One region of the Promicromonospora sp. NFX87 genome, then DNA from elsewhere that is predicted to be linked to it. Evidence: predicted binding sites of a transcription regulator. Region 1 holds the regulator's gene; each other region holds the start of a gene.
The links. The regulator LexA, encoded in region 1, represses DNA repair genes until DNA is damaged. The targets are predictions, from matches to a motif close to TCGAACANNTGTTCGA.

Region 1 (3,272 bases):
AGGGCGTGGACGTGCCCGGGCCGTCGTGCCAGCTCGTGCTGATCGACCGCATCCCGTTCCCGCGCCCCGACGACCCGGTCAAGGCCGCCCGCGCCAAGGCCGTGGAGCAGGCGGGCGGCAACGGGTTCATGGCGGTGTCCGCGCAGCACGCGGCGCTGCTGCTCGCGCAGGGTGCCGGGCGTCTCGTGCGGAGCATGGACGACAGGGGAGTGGTGGCCGTCCTGGACCCGCGCCTCGCGACCGCGCGCTACGCCTCGTTCCTCACCCGTTCGATGCCGGGGTTCTGGCCGACCACAGACTCGGCGCTGGTGCGCGCCGCGCTGGCGAGGCTCGACACCTAACCTGGGGGCATGGCAGCCCTTTCGGACATCCCGGCCGTACGTCCCTCCAATGCCCGTACCACCAAGCTCGCGGTGGTGGGCGCGGGCGCTGTGGGCTCCACGCTGGCCTTCGCCGCGCTCGCGCGGGGCTCGGCGCGGACCATCGCCCTGCACGACGTCAACCGGGCGAAGGTCGAGGCCGAGGTGCTCGACCTCCAGCACGGCCTCATGTTCACGCCCCAGGCGCAGGTGATCGGCTCGGACGACGTTGCGGTGTGCGCGGGAGCCGACGTCGTGGTCGTGACCGCAGGGGCGAAGCAGAAGCCCGGGCAGACGCGGCTCGACCTCGCCGAGGGAACCATCGGGCTGATGCGCGACATCCTGCCCGGCCTCGTCGAGGTCGCGCCGGGTGCCACGTACGTCATGGTGACGAACCCGGTGGACGTCGTGACCTACGCGGCGCTCAAGATCTCCGGAGTGCCGCGCGAGCGGATGTTCGGCAGCGGTACGGTCCTGGACTCCTCCCGGCTGCGCGTGGTGCTCGCCGAGCGCTGCGGCGTGGCGGTGGGGAACGTGCACGCGTACATCGCCGGGGAGCACGGCGACTCGGAGATCGCGCTGTGGAGCTCGGCGTCGATCGGCGGCATGCCGCTGCTCGACTGGGAGCCGCTGGGCGGCAAGCCGCCGCTCGACGCGGCGGTCCGTACGGAGGTGCACCGCGAGGTCGTGGACTCCGCGTACCGGATCATCTCCGGCAAGGGGGCGACCAACTACGCCGTCGGCCTGGCCGCTACCCGCATCATCGAGGCGGTGCTCAAGGACGAGGGCCGGATCATGCCGGTGTCCTCGCTGCTGGACGACTACCACGGCATCAGCGACGTGTGCCTGTCCGTGCCGTCGCTCGTGGACCGGCGGGGTGTCACGGACAACGTGCGGGTGCCGATGTCCGATGACGAGCTGGCGGGCCTTCGTGCCTCGGCAGAGAACGTGCGGGCCGTGCAGAGGCGGTTCGGCTTCTGACGGCACCGCGAAGTAGAGCGCCTGTCCGCCCTACGCACGCTGAGCGTTGCGCAGGGCGGACAGGCGCTCTACTTCGCGGTCTTGTCAGAGGCTGCGGAGGACGGCGACCACGCGGCCGAGGATCTGGGCCTCGTCGCCGGGAATCGGCTCGTAAGCCGGGTTCTGCGGCAGCAGCAGCACATGACCGTCGGTCTGCTTGAACGTCTTGACCGTGGCCTCGCCGTCGATCATGGCGGCGACGATCTCGCCCTGCTCCGCGACGTTCTGCTGGCGCACGACCACCCAGTCCCCGTCGCAGATCGCGGCGTCGACCATCGAGTCGCCGGCGACCTTGAGGAGGAACAGCTCGCCGTCACCCACCAGCTGGCGGGGGAGCGGGAACACGTCCTCGACGACCTGTTCGGCGAGGATCGGGCCACCGGCCGCGATACGGCCCACGAGCGGTACGTACGACGGCGGGGGAGTGCTGGCGTCGTCGGGCACCGAGCCGCCCCAGTGGACCTGGCCGCTACGGCGCGGCTCGGGCCAGTGGATCTCGCCGCGGGTCGGCTTGTCGACCTGCTCGGCCATCGGCTCCACGAGCTCCATGGCACGCGGCCGGTTGGGGTCGCGGCGCAGGAAGCCCTTCTTCTCGAGCATCTGGAGCTGGTGCTTGACGCTCGACGGACTGGCCAGCCCGACGGCCTCGCCGATCTCACGCATCGACGGCGGGTAGCCCCGCGTCTCGAACGACTGCCGGATCGTGTCCAGCACGAGGCGCTGCCGTTCGGTGAGGCGGTCTGTCGGCGAGATCGTGTGCACGTCAGCGACCGCCTTGTCGGCCGGCGTGTCCAGCGTGGCGACGCCGGAGGCTGCCGTGTCGACGGCTCTCGTGTCGCTGGTCCCGTCCCGTCCCGTCATGCCCGTGCCCCTCCCGTTCCGACAAATGTTCTCCTGTGCGCTACCCACTCTAGGTCACAAACGCGCTCGGCTCAAACGAATGTTCGAGCGTGTCTCGACATGGACGGTGTCCCGTGCTACACAATGGTACGGGCGTTCGACGAACGCTTGTATGAACGACAGAAGCTCTGCACCTCGAGGAGGGGCCATGGGGGACGTGATCCCGCTGCGGCAGTACACCCCGACGTATGAACAGGCGTATGCGCCGTCGTATGGCCGGGCGTACGCACCGGCGGCCGGACCGGCTGCGCTCCGTGCGTACGCCCCGGCGGAAGGGCGCACGATCGCCGACCGGCTGGGCCTGGCCGGCCTGCGGCTCACGCGGCGTGGCCGCGTGGTCCTCGTGCTGCTGGCCATGCTCCTGCTCGCGCCGATGGTCACGTGGGGGGCGACGGCGGTCGCCAGCTCCCCGGGAGAACCCACCGAGGTCCGGGTGCATGCCGTGCAGCCGGGAGAGACGCTCTGGGGCTTCGCCCAGGAGGTCGCGAGGCCCGGCGAGGACGTGCGGCACGCGGTCGGCCGGCTGCAGGAGCTGAACGAGATGTCGACCGGCACGCTGCGCGTCGGGGAGCTGCTGCTCCTGCCCAAGGAGTGACGAAAGGCCTCGATTCGCCGACGAATGTTGCGGCTATGTTGCAAGGGGGTGGTTTGCCCGCTTACGGTCGGGGCGCGACCGGAGGCCTCCGGTCGATGGTCGACCACGCAGGAGTGAGCATGCACTGCCCGTTCTGTCGCCACGCCGACTCGCGTGTGGTGGACTCGCGGACCGCCGACGACGGCCTGTCGATCCGGCGCCGACGGCAGTGCCCGAACTGCAACCGACGGTTCACCACCGTGGAGACCGCGAGCCTGTCCGTGGTCAAGCGCTCCGGCGCCACGGAGCCGTTCAGCCGCGACAAGGTCGCCGCGGGTGTGCGCAAGGCGTGCCAGGGGCGCCCGGTGAGCGACGACGACCTGGCGATCCTGGCCCAGCGTGTCGAGGAGACCCTGCGG
Region 2 (3,272 bases), 2.3 Mb from region 1:
GGGTCGCCGCCACCCGTCGGCGTCCCCCAGACCTGCAGCTCGGCGACCTGGCCGTTGCCCGCGCCGGTGTTGGAGGTGAAGGCGAGGCGCACCTCGTCCACCTCGGAGTCGATCTCCGAGCCGAACGTGAGCTCCACCTTGTTGCCGCTCGCGGGGTCGAAGCGATGGGCCGCCGACGCCTTGAGCGTACGGAACGACGACTCCCCGTCGGACCGCCCGAGCACGCTGAACGTCTGCGTGCGCGGCTCCCACACGGCGGCCGGGGGCACTGAGACGACCACACGCTCGACGTCGGCCGCCGCGCCCAGGTCGACGGTGAGGTGCGCCGGGTACTGGCCGCCCGCGCCCTCCCAGTAGGAGCTCGCGTTCCCGTCGTTGGCGTTGCCCGCGACATAGGTCTGCGTCACCGACGACGCGGCGATCGGCTTGCCGAGCGCGAGGTTGGTGGCCTCCGCCGCGGCATACGCGACGGCGCCGAGGCCGAGCGGCGCGACGAGCGCGAGCGCGACGCCCGCCACGGCTGTGTGCTTCCAGGGGATTCTCATGAACGTCCTCGTTCTCCCGCCGAGGCGGGCTCGTCCAGCCGCGGGGCAGCATTGCCCGGCGAGAGTAGAAAGTTGCAGCGTGCGCACTGCTTTGTGCTCAGCGTCTGTCAATTTCTTGCGGCTTGCTGTACGGACGTTACGAGACCGCGCACTGGGCGTCAAGGGTGTGACAGGGGCAGACGCCGGGCGCGACAAGGGCGGGGCGGCGGGCGGAGCGCTCGTCAGAGCACCCCTCCCACCGCCCCCGCCCGGATCACTCGGTCGGACGCCGGTCGCCGGTCGCCGGTCGCCGGTCGCCGACGACCGGACGCCGGCTATCGGCTCACCGCATCCGGACCCGCGCCTTTCTGCTCGACGTCTCGCCGTGCTGGTTCGTAGCCACGACGGCGATCCGGTGCGGGCCCCGCCCGATACCGGTCACCGCGAGCGTCGCCTCCTGCTTCCTGGGCGTGCGGTCCACGAGCCCCACGGTCCGCACCACCTCGCCGTCGACCAGCAGTGCCATGCGCCGCGCGTTGGCGCCGCAGGCGATCCAGGCCTCGACCTCGATCCGCCCGCCCTCGGCGGCCTCGACCTCCACGGAGACCTTGCCCGGCACGCCGCGCGCCGGACCCGGCAGCTCCTCGCCGTCGAAGTTGAACGCCGCGATCACGGCACACGTGTAGTAGCCGCGGCTGAACACCATCGACGGGTGCTCGCCGTCGAGGTAGGCGGTGGTCGCCAGGAACCGGTCCACGCGATTCCCGTAGGTGTCGCCCCACGAGCCGACGTCGCCGCGCGGTGGCACGTAGTCGACGGTGTCGAGCGCGACGCCGGTGGCGCCGTCGAACACCGTGAGGGAACTCCGGCCCGGACAGCACGTAGCCGGCCGACGTCCGGGGCACACCGAGCGGCGTGCGCTCGCCGGGTCCTCGACTGGGTAGCCCGGCCCGGGTCGGCACCCCAAAGAGTTATCCACAGATTTAGGATCCGGCAAGCACATCGTACGAGTGTTCGAGATAATAGGTACAGCAAGGGAGCCAGAACTAGAGGCAAGTGATCGAGTCGGGCGGGGGTGGGAACGGTGGATCAGACGACGAACAGCGAACCCACCAATGGCCTGCCCGCTGCCGCCTCGATCGAGGATGTGCTGGCCCGGATCGAGAACGAGCTAGACCACCTCACCGCGCTGACGGACCCCGAGACCCTGACCGGATGGGACGCCCCGACGGTCGCTCGCCTGGCTGATGCGCACACCCGGATCCGTCGGCTGACCGGCCGCCTGGACGGGGTCCGCTACACCCTGCTACCCCGCATCGAGAACGAAGGTTCCTGGCGCTCGGGTGGCACTGCACGCACGTTCACGACCTGGCTGCGCCTGCGCGAAGGCATCTCCGCGTCCACGGCGGGTAAGGACATGACGATCGCCCGCCGCCTCGCGACCGCACTACCGGTCACGCGGGAGCGGCTGGTCGCCGGAACCCTGGGTGTCGACCACGCCCGCGTGATGACCGAGGTCGCACCGACGAGCGAGACCCGCACCGACGCACTGGCCTGGCTGATCGACACCCGCACCGGGCACACCACCACCCCCGAACAGTTCGTCCAGTCCGTTGCGGTCGACTTCCCCGACCCGTCCGAGGACCCCGACGGTGCCCGGACCCGTGAGCTGGTCACCCAGGTCCTGGAGACCGCGGTCACCGAGGGAACCCTGGTCACCGGTGAAGGCGTCGTCCTGCGTGAGGCAGGTGTGCTCAATGCGGACCAGTTCCGGAAGGTGGCCCGCCGGTTCGCGACCATCATCGACCCCGACACCGACGACATCGACGACGACAAGGCAGCCCAAGGCGAGTTCCTCGACCTGGCCAAGACGTTCGGCGGGTATCACGTGGCGGGGTTCCTGACCGATGAGCACGGCCTCCAGCTCACGACCGCGATCAACGCGATGATGGGTGCTCCGTCAGCGGAAGACACCCGAACGACGACCCAGCGCCGCGCGCAGGGTCTGGCGGATGTGGCGCGGGTGGTGCTGGACACGAACCAGGCCTCCCCGGGCGCGGCGATCGCACCGCACCTGAACGTCACGGTGTCCTGGAACGAGTTCGTCACCCAGGTCACCAGGACCCGGGACAGCCTGTGCCTGACCTGCGGGCAGACTGCGCCCGGGCGCGGCAACCGCCCGGGCGCGGGTCCAAGCGTCCCGGGCACCAGCACCAACTCCACTGGCACCACCGCCAGCACCAGCACTCGCATTGGCACCCGCTCGGGTGCGGATGTCGGTGCAGGGCCGGTGAGCACCGGCCCAGCGGCCGGAAGCCCGACCGGTAGTCCGGCGGGAAGCCCTGGCGGGAGCCTCACCGCAAGCCCGGGTGGAAATCCGGGTGGTGGCTGGAGCACGCCGGACACGACCGTGTCCGGGTTCTTGTCCTCCGGTGGCCCGATGTTCACCGAGACCGGCGGGCGCGCCCCGCGCGCGCTGGTGCGCCGGTTGGCGTGTCACAGCGCGATCACCCGGATCGTGTTCGGACCCGACGGCGCCGTCCTCGACGTCGGACGCGCCCAACGCACCGTGTCAGGCCAGATGCGCCGCGCCGTCATCGCCCGAGACCAACACTGCGTCTACCCAGGGTGCGACCAACCACCGTCACGGTGCGAGGTCCACCACGCCCTCACCCACTGGGCCGACGGCGGCGACACCTCCGTCACGAACAGTGCGTTGCTGTGCTGGTACCACCATCAGCTCGTCGA
Region 3 (3,272 bases), 2.0 Mb from region 1:
CACGTCGGGCTCGTCAGGGCGCGGGTCGACGGTCACGTCCACCGACGCGACGTCGTGGGCCGGGATCGTGAGCGTGTCCGCGGACAGGGACGCCACACCGGCGGGGACCGGTTCGCCGTCGCCCGCGTTGACCGAGAGAGCGAGCCGCACCTCGACGGCCGTGTCGGAGTCGTTCGTGTAGGTCACGGTCTCCGTCCGCGGCGCCTGCTCGGCCCGGGGGGAGTCGAACAGGCCGAACGAGAGCGAGGCCGGCGTCGCGTAGAGCGACTCCGCGATCGCCCCGGGCACCCACGTGCGGCCGGAACCCTCGGCGAAGACCGAGTTGCCGCCCGGCTCTGCCGAGCCCATGAGCACCGACTTCATGGCCTCGCCGTCCAGGTCCGGCCGCGCCTGCTTCAGCAGCGCGGCCGCCCCGGCCACGTGCGGGGTCGCCATCGAGGTGCCGGACATCGCCGCGTAGTGGTCGCCGACCGGCTGGTCGGGGGTCGTGCCGGCGGCCCGGGCGGCGACGATCCCGTCGCCGGGGGCCGTGATGTCCGGCTTGAGCGCGTAGTCGCCGAACCGTGGTCCCATCGACGAGAAGTACGCGATGCCGTCGGAGTCCGTCACGGCACCGACCGTCAGGGCGCTGTCCGCGGTACCCGGCGTAGTGACCGTGAACGGCGTGCCTCCGTTGCCCTCGTTGCCCGCCGCGATGGTCACGAGCGTGTCGTAGCGCGCCGAGATCGAGTCGACGGCGAGGGCCGACGGGTCCGTGCCGTCGGTGTACCCGCCGCGCACGCCGAGGCTCATGTTGATGACGTCCGCGTGGTTCGAGGCCGCCCACTCCATGGCGTCGATGGCCCACGACTCGTCGCCCTCGCCCTGGTCGTTCAGGACGCGGGCGTTGAGCAGCCGGGCGCCGGGCGCGATGCCACGGTTCTCGCCGTCGGACGCCTCGCCGCTGCCCGCGATGGTCGAGGCGACGTGCGTGCCGTGGCCGAGGGCGTCGCCGGTGCTGCCGGAGCCCGTGAAGTCCCGTTCGAGGGACACGACCCCCTGGTCGAGGTCCGGATGGCTGGTGTCGATGCCGGAGTCCAGGACCGCGACGGTCACGCCGGTGCCGTCGATGCCGAGGTCCCAGGCGTTGGTCGCACCGATCTGGGGCGCGGAGTCGACGTCCGACGCCTGGAGCGGCGCGTCCAGCCAGACCTTGCTGACTGCCTCGCCGTCCTCGACGGCGTCGACGAGCGCGGGGGCTCCGGAGGCAGGGACGTCGCCGGCGACCGCGTCGATGGACTCGAGGGTCCGGTCGGCGTCGACGTCGAGGGCGCGCCAGGTGGGTGCGGTCGACCGTGCTCCCCGTGCGGTGGTGGTCCGCACGATCACCGGTAGCCGGCCGTCGTCGTCCTGCGTCGTCGCGAGCGCGCCGACGTCGAAGAGCCTGAGGTCCAGCTTGGCGGGCACGAGGCCGGCGACGTCCGACGGGACGACGAAGTAGTGGCCCGCCGCGTCGCCGAAGGCGGCGTAGCTCACCGGGCGTCCGTCGGGCCGGGGCGCGGCCTCGAACGCGACGGTGGGTGAGCCGTCGGCGGCCGTACGGGTGGAGACCCGGTCACCGGTGATGAGGGTGACGTCGGCGTCCGGTACCGGGGCCGGAGCTTCGCTCGTGTCGGCCATGACCGCCGGCGTGGAGCTTTCGGCCGCCGCCGTGGGCAAGGCACCCACGACGAGCGCGGCGGCGGTGGCCGCGACGACCAGTCTCTTGATTTTCACAGTGAGCTCCAGGTGAAGGCGCAGTGGCGCAATGGTGAGATCAATCGCCGGAGACGGTGGCAGACGTTGGCGCCTGCGTTGTATCGCGCGCGTGTCTAAACGATTTCGAAGACCGGGGGACGGCGCCGGCTTGACCCATGCCTCGAACGCGTGTTCGAATCAGGTATGCGCTGGAACGGTCAGGCGATCAACCACGACGACGGTGCGCTTCCCGGGCTCGAGCTGCCCGGGTTGCGCACCGCCGGGCTGCTGCGAACCGTCCGGTCGCCCGAGTTCGCGGGCGTGACCTTCCACGAGGTGCTGGCGAAGAGCGCCCTGTCGAAGGTGCCGGTGGTGTCGCAGATGCCGTTCAAGTGGACGGTGAACCCTTACCGTGGCTGCTCGCATGCCTGTTTTTACTGCTTTGCCCGAAACACCCACGAATATCTGGATCTAGATTCCGGGCACGACTTCGACTCCCAGGTGGTCGTCAAGGTCAACGCCGACCAGGTGCTGCGCGCCGAGCTGGCCAAGCCGTCCTGGACCCACGAGGCCGTCGCGCTCGGCACCAACACCGACCCGTACCAGCGGGCCGAGGGCCGCTACAAGCTCATGCCCGGCATCATCTCGGCGCTCGCGGACTCGGGCACGCCGTTCTCGATCCTCACCAAGGGCACGCTCCTGCGGCGCGACCTGCCGCTGCTGATCCAGGCCGCACAGAAGGTCGACGTCGGTCTCGGGGTGTCGCTCGCGTTCGCCGACTCGCCAGCGGGCAAGGAGCTGCAGCAGGCCGTCGAGCCCGGCACGCCGACGCCCCGCGCACGCCTCGACCTGATCCGCGCGATCCGGGCCGCCGGCCTGCCGTGCGGCGTCATGGTCGCGCCGGTCCTGCCGTGGCTCACCGACTCGCTCGCCCACCTCGAACGCCTCCTCGACGACCTCGTCGACGCGGGAGCGACCGGCGTCACCGTCCTGCCGCTGCACCTGCGGCCCGGTGCCCGCGAGTGGTACCTGGGCTGGCTCGAACGGGACCACCCGCACCTCGTGGAGGGCTACGGCCGGGTCTACGCGCGCGGCGCCTATGCGCACAAGGGCTACCGCGACTGGCTCTGGGAGCGGGTGCGGCCGCTGATCGCAGAGCGCGGGCTCGGGGGTGCGGCCATGCATCGTGCCCGGGCCGCCGGAGCGCACGAGGGCGGACAGCACGTGGAGGGCGACTACCCGCGTGGTGCGTTCACCGGGGTGCGGGCCGACGGCACCGGTGCGGCGTCCCTGGTCGCGGACGTCGGGAGCGAGACCCTGTTCTGATGGAGCGCGCGCCGTGGCCCGCACGCCGCACCGTGACCCGCGGCGTTAGCGTGTGGCCATGCCCGAGCTCGTTCCGCCCACCGTCGCGCCCGGCACTCTCGCCGGGCTCCCGCAGCCCACGTTCCCGCTCGGCGAGGGCGTCGAGCTGCGCCCGTGGGCCGACGGCGACGCCCGGGCCGTCATGTCGGCCTACGCCGATCCGGACATCCGGCGCTGGCACGTGCGGGGGA

Region 2: a site for LexA is predicted at 1,527-1,542, ahead of ACNYC2_RS07640 (DUF222 domain-containing protein). Genes of this name have one in related genera too.
Region 3: a site for LexA is predicted at 1,898-1,913, ahead of ACNYC2_RS09045 (Rv2578c family radical SAM protein). Genes of this name have one in related genera too.

What each region holds. Positions count from the first base shown of each region.
Region 1 is NZ_CP183413.1:4,006,497-4,009,768, reverse strand. It holds gene ACNYC2_RS18035 (ATP-dependent DNA helicase) at 1-341, shown strand, start outside; gene ACNYC2_RS18030 (L-lactate dehydrogenase) at 351-1,340, shown strand; gene lexA (transcriptional repressor LexA) at 1,425-2,240, opposite strand; gene ACNYC2_RS18020 (LysM peptidoglycan-binding domain-containing protein) at 2,428-2,874, shown strand; gene nrdR (transcriptional regulator NrdR) at 2,994-3,272, shown strand, end outside.
Region 2 is NZ_CP183413.1:1,693,718-1,696,989, reverse strand. It holds gene ACNYC2_RS07650 (CARDB domain-containing protein) at 1-545, opposite strand, end outside; partial or broken gene ACNYC2_RS07645 (hypothetical protein) at 1,162-1,423, opposite strand; gene ACNYC2_RS07640 (DUF222 domain-containing protein) at 1,609-3,272, shown strand, end outside.
Region 3 is NZ_CP183413.1:2,022,613-2,025,884, forward strand. It holds gene ACNYC2_RS09040 (S8 family serine peptidase) at 1-1,755, opposite strand, end outside; gene ACNYC2_RS09045 (Rv2578c family radical SAM protein) at 1,921-3,042, shown strand; gene ACNYC2_RS09050 (GNAT family N-acetyltransferase) at 3,101-3,272, shown strand, end outside.